DNA from 2 places in the Pseudoalteromonas pernae genome. Region 2 is predicted to be linked to the other one. Evidence: predicted binding sites of a transcription regulator. Region 2 holds the regulator's gene; the other holds the start of a gene.
The links. Region 2 encodes ArgR, which controls arginine synthesis, uptake and breakdown. Its sites were predicted from a motif close to ANTGAATANNTATTCANT; they were not measured.
Positions count from the first base shown of each region.

Region 1: V1358_RS14135 (arginase family protein) is a predicted target of ArgR. The motif match lies at 1,491-1,508, and genes of this name have one in related genera.

Region 1 is NZ_JBDODM010000006.1:28,781-31,993, reverse strand. It holds gene V1358_RS14140 (cyanophycinase) at 1-249, opposite strand, end outside; gene V1358_RS14135 (arginase family protein) at 374-1,483, opposite strand; gene V1358_RS14130 (DUF2189 domain-containing protein) at 1,775-2,554, opposite strand; gene udp (uridine phosphorylase) at 2,797-3,213, shown strand, end outside.
Region 2 is NZ_JBDODM010000004.1:367,748-370,960, forward strand. It holds gene V1358_RS11960 (ABC transporter ATP-binding protein) at 1-73, shown strand, start outside; gene V1358_RS11965 (Dyp-type peroxidase) at 144-1,058, shown strand; gene argR (transcriptional regulator ArgR) at 1,092-1,559, opposite strand; gene mdh (malate dehydrogenase) at 1,787-2,722, shown strand; gene pdhR (pyruvate dehydrogenase complex transcriptional repressor PdhR) at 3,005-3,213, shown strand, end outside.

The DNA of each region.
Region 1 (3,213 bases), on a different contig from region 2:
CGCATACTGTGAAGGGAAAGTGTCATTAATGCGGGTAAGTCCTGCTGCATCGATTTGATACAATGCACCAGCCTTACCTTGTGGCACAAAACCATCAACACAGTTACTGGGTGCAGTCGATGTACATACGTCCAATGCCCCGCCTATCAATATTTGCGTTTGAGCAAGGGTTGCTCCGCTAAAACAAGCAGATATAAGTGGTAAGGTTAAGGAGAGCGAGAGAAAGTTCTTTTTATTTATATTAATCACATTGTTTACCATAAGTTAGCGAAGCAAAGTGGTTACACCGCCACGCTAACCGCTTTGCGTAACTATGTCAAAATGCTTGTGGCGCAATAAAAAAGAGCGCTAATGCGCTCTTTTTTATTGAAACTTACTTATTCATTGCCTGCAATAAGAAGGCTGAAATTTTTGCCCCCTCTCGCAAGGTTGTTTCAGAGCTCGATTGACCAACAAGCGAGCTATCCGTAAACGGGGCAATTTCCATCATATCAGCGCCTGTAATTGGGAATTCATCCGCTAATGCACTGAGGATTTCTAAAGCCTGCTGAGGATTCAAACCACCTTCTTCTGGGGTACCAGTGGCCGACGCAAATTCTGCATCCAAAGCATCAATATCAAAGCTTACATATAGTTCATCAACGCCATCTGCTCTCAGCTGTGCAAGTACTTCTTCAATCACAGCCGCTGTGCCACGCTCGTTAATTTCATGCGCCCAGTGTTGCTTCACACCAAAAGTGCCTTCCCAATGTGCTTTAGGTTTACCGCTTGAGCGAATACCGAATTGAATCAGGTGTGAAGGATTCGGTAAGTACTCTAAAATATGCGTACACCAAGAGCCAAAACACAAATCGATACCTAAGCGCTCAACAAGTAAGTCAGTGTGTGCATCAAAGTGGATAATTGCGACTTTCTTGCCCTGCGCGCGCTTTGCTTGCAAGTAAGCTTTTGTTAATGGATAACTGATTGAGTGATCACCACCAATGCCGAATATGCCTTTTTCTGGGAAGTTGGCATAAAAGTCAGCACACACATCTTCGGTAATAGAAAGCGGGCTAACATGGTATTCGCTGTTTTCATCAGCATACAGGGCTTTTTGGCAGTTGCTAATCGTGCCTTCATTGAGGTACTTGTCGTGCAGCAAATGTGGGATCACGCGCACATCACCTAAATCAAAAGCGCGTGCTTGCGGCTGTTGTTCAATCAAGGTCGTACGCACAAATAATGGGCCCCAGTTTGCACCACGTAGGATACCGCCACCGCAGTCTGAGCTAATACCCAGCATTACAGCTTTGTGTTCAGTTGTTTGCAGGCCCTCTAATGAGTCTCGCCACAGGGTGTCGATATCCTCAGTTTGCCCGTAGAGTTTTTGATGTAATGCAGCCTTACGCTCTTTTGCTGTGTTTACTGTAAACACACCATTACCAGGTGGACACAAGCATTGCTCTACTTTACTACGAAAGTCCTGCCACTTCGCTGACATGCTATCTCCTCAATATTTATGCAATTCTGATACTTACCGAAAATTTTATGCTGGTTTCACGCTCGTACTAAACAAGGCCTTCGCCATGCCCATTCCGACAGCGTCATTAAAATTGTAACCAACTGATTTTATTGATTTTTATGTATTAAAAACAAATACAGGTAAGTGCTTATACTGGATCAATATACAAGCTGAGCACAGAAGTCAAACCCTGTCAGAAGCGGGCTTGGAGTGTAGATGACTGGCTATGCACAATACCTGCATAAGCCAGCCATAATCCAATTATCAGCCCTACTCGTAAGTTCGTGGGCGTTTAGTTTTTATGGTCGCGATATAGCCATGCCAACTGGCATAACTCAACAGCGGCATAATGATGATGAATCCCGCGGTGCCTGTTGCAAAGCCAATTAGCACCAAGGCTACAATGCACCCACACCACACAATCATAGCGCCGATATTGTTACGCACAGCATGCATGGAGCTGACTACGGCAGTCATAATATCGACTCTGCGCTCCATCATGATTTGAGGAGTGAATGCCGACATCGCGAACACAGTGACTAACAGTACACCTCCAATAAGCGTACCTAATGTTAAAAAGGCACTGAGCTCTTCGAAGCTAGGGTTTACTGTGTTGGGGTATAGCGCATGAACCAAAGCCGCTAAGCGCATCCACACGATCATCACCACCATCAGCAAGACCGCAAATCCCCATTCTCCAGCAGGGTTTCGAAACATGGATTTTAGACTGTGCGTTAACGTAGGCTTATGCCCTTTTTCTAATTCCCACGCCACGTCATACAAGCCAGCAGCGAACGCAGGTCCAACTAGTGCAAATGCAACTGCAGCGGGCAAAATAACGAGGTGAGTTTGACTGGAGTAAACAAAGAACAAAATAGTTGCTGGTATCAGCGTGAATACGAGACCGTAAATTAAGCTTAATATAGGGGCCCTCGCCATGTCTCCAAAGGCCAATGCAAGCCAGTGAAAAGGAGCAAAAGTATTGATTTTATTACATTCAAAGCAACGCGCAAACTCGGTATGACTCGTAGCGTTTGTTGTTACAGCCATAACTTACCTCCTATGATACAGTTACTTAACATCTAGTTGAGATTTACTGTACAAGCAAGGATTTGGATCATTAATATCGGACATTTGTCCTTATTAACACTTTGCAAACAGCCGCAGCATGTACCCCAGATTTATCATCCACAAATACATTTCAGTGATGCTGTTGTTAAGGACTTTTTATTGAACAATATGCTCACGCTGACTATAAGTCAGTATCACTGATATGGCATAAGAGAGCTATCATGAAAACAATGTTTCATCTAGGGATCAGTAAGGAACAAATTAACGGCGCAACACTGGCCATCATCCCTGGTGCACCTGAGCGTGCGGGCGTTATCGCCGAGTTGTTAGACAATCACACTTGCCTTGCCAAACACCGAGAGTTTCACGTTTATTTAGGCGAAATAAAGGGTATTTCTGTTGTCGTCTGCTCTACCGGTATCGGTGGTCCATCAACTTCTATCGCTGTTGAAGAGCTTGCCCAATTAGGTGTTGAGACCTTTTTACGCGTTGGAACAACAGGCGCCATTCAACCTCATATTCAGGTTGGTGACTTATTGATTACGCAAGCATCGGTGCGCTTAGATGGCGCCTCTCACCATTTCGCACCTGCGAGTTACCCCGCTGTTGCAGATTTCAAAGCGACAGCCGCCTTGGTC
Region 2 (3,213 bases):
ACAAGAGTTTTTGCCGACACAAAGGCTATCGATTACAATTACCTCACATTCGGTAAATTTCTTTACCAATTAATCGCCCATTCAGAGCGCTTATGAAAGCGCTTTTGGCACATAACAATAAAAACCAAAGGAACTTTGCATACATGCCCAAAGCGCAGTCCGGCGTTTGTGCGCAGGCAAACTTACATGGCCTGCATCTGTTTTTTAATGTCCTTGATGGCCATGATGAGACAGTTAAAAGCAAATTAGCTCAGCTAGTAGAATTGCAATCTGAGTATGATGACCGTTTCTCAGAAGCCATGGTCTCAAGCTTTGTTGCGATTGGCGCACAGTACTGGCCCCATTTTTATCCGCAAGCCATGCCCAATGAGCTAACAAGTTTCCCGAGTGTCTCGACTTCAGAACACAGCATTGGCGTGCAACCATTTGATTTGTTTGTGCAAATTCGCTCAGACCGAGAAGACGTGAATCACCTCTTTGGTCAAAGAGTGTTGCAGTTGTTAGCGCCTGATGTAGAACTTGTGGAAGATATCACCTGTTTCCGCTTCCTCGATGGGCGTGACTTCAACGGCTTTGTTTACGCGCCTGACACTCCCCACGGTCGCCAAAAAATGCTTACCGCATTAGTTGATGACAATGACCCTGATTTTGCTAAAGGCAGTTATGTGCATGTGCAGCGCTTTACTCATAACCTCAGTGCCTGGCAAGCGCTACCGGTTGAAGATCAAGAAATAGTGATGGGGCGCACGCGCCTAGATAGCGAGTTGCTGATGCCGCTCAATGCTAATAGCCATGCCGTGTGTACTGAACTCAAAGATGAAAAAGGTCAGCCACTATTACTTCATCAAGGGATGCCTTTTGGCACCATGAACAAGCAAGGTCTGTTGTCGGTAACCTGCTCTGCGACAGGGAATGCCTTTGCACAAATGTTGCGAAGCCAGTTAGGTGACCATGCCCACTATGATGGGTGGCTCGATTTTACTCAAGCTGATATGGGAGCTGCATTTTTTGCTCCCTCTGTAGAGTTTTTGAGAAGTCTAAAGGACCAAAGTGTGTAGCGTTCATCTCTACACACTACACATAAACGTGTTCTAGACGTTATCGAACAGCTTACGTACGCGCTCCAGCGTCATATCTATTTCTGATACTTTTGCTGGGGCGATAAAAATTGTATCGTCACCAGCGATAGTGCCCAATACGCCATCTGCTTTACCTAATGAATCCAGTAAACGCGCAATCAACTGCGCAGCACCTGGGCTAGTCGTGATGATAATCATCATTTCGTTGTGAACAATATCAATGACCAGCTGGCGAAGTGGCGACTTGGCTGTTGGCACAGCGAGTTCGGCAGGAAGGCAGTACACCATTTCTTGTTTGGCGTTACGGGTTCTTACCGCACCAAATTTACTCAGCATGCGCGATACTTTGCTCTGGCTGATATTGTCGAAACCTTGTTCCTTGAGAGCGTCGACAATCTCACCTTGTGAACCAAAGTTTTCCTCTTTAAGAATTGCCTTAAAGGCTTTTACCAAAGCTTCTTGTTTTTCTTGCGCTTGCATAATGTCATTCTTCTTTGCAAATTGTTGTAAATATTCTACCTAAGAAGTCAGTGTATTTCATCTTAGGTCAAACTTTACAGTTAAGTTTACGACTATGGTCGAGATTATCCTCAAAATAACGACGATTAATTTGTCTTTAGCGCCTATTTTCATTATCTTTATGGCCATCAATTAGTCATACGACTCAAATCTCTACTAACTAGTCTCGTTTTTTACGGAGAATTAAAATGAAAGTTGCCGTTTTAGGTGCTGCCGGTGGTATCGGCCAAGCGCTGTCTTTACTACTAAAAAATAGCCTTCCAGCAGGTTCTGAGCTTTCGCTATACGACGTAGCACCTGTTGTTCCTGGTGTTGCTGTAGACCTATCACACATCCCAACTGCTGTTACAGTTAAAGGCTTCGGTAAAGAAGACCTAGATGCTGCTCTGAGCGGTTGTGACATCGTTTTAATTCCAGCGGGTATGCCTCGTAAGCCTGGTATGGACCGTGCTGATTTGTTCAACGTGAACGCTAGCATCGTGCAAGCTCTTGCTGAAGGCATTGCTAAAAACTGTCCTAAAGCGATGGTAGGTGTGATCACTAACCCAGTAAACGGCACTGTGCCAATCGTTGCTGAAGTGTTCAAAAAAGCGGGTACTTATGACCCAGCTCGCGTATTCGGTGTAACGACTCTTGACGTTATCCGTGCTGAAACTTTCGTAGCTGAGCTTAAAGGTCTAGACGTAAGTGCGGTAAAAGTACCAGTGATCGGTGGTCACTCAGGTACAACTATTCTTCCACTTCTTTCACAAGTTGAAGGTGCGACTTTCTCTGATGAAGAAATTGCTGCATTGACTACTCGTATCCAAAACGCGGGTACTGAAGTTGTTGAAGCTAAAGCGGGTGGCGGTAGTGCTACACTTTCTATGGGTGCGGCGGCAGCACGTTTCTGCCTATCACTAGTGAAAGGCCTACAAGGTGAAGACGTAATCGAGTACGCATACGTTGAAGGCAACGGTGAAGATGCACAATTCTTCGCTCAGCCAGTACGCCTAGGTAAGAATGGTGTTGAAGAACTTCTTTCTTACGGTGAGCTAAGCGCGTTTGAGCAAAAAGCAAAAGACGACATGCTTGCAACTCTGAACAAAGACATCCAAGAAGGTGTCGACTTCATGAATAAATAAGCTAACTATATTAATTAGTTAGTCTTGTTTTAGACGCAGTTCTAGAACAACAAAAAGCCTCTGCAATGTGATTGTGGGGGCTTTTTTATGTTCGTTGAAAACTTACTAACTGGTATGACCATTTGCTATGGCAATAAAAAGACTTTAATTTTTGTCCATATATTCCATACTGATGTGAACAAATTTTGAGTCATTCATGGGCATTTTTGACAGCCTAGGGCGAATCTGATACCTTATCTGCACTTTTTGGTATGACCAATTTACCCAAAGCTAAAAATAACAATGTCATTAAAAGTCAAAGCAGCGAAACTTTCAGATGTGATCCTAGCGCAACTTGAGAACATGATTCTGGAGGGGTCACTGGCGCCTGGAGAGAAGCTTCCTCCTGAGCGTGAGTTGGCCAAGCAATTCGAAGTATCCCGTCCTTCGCTGCGTGAGGCTATTCAGAAGTTGGAAGCAAAAGGGCTAGTTACACGCCGTCAAGGTGGTGG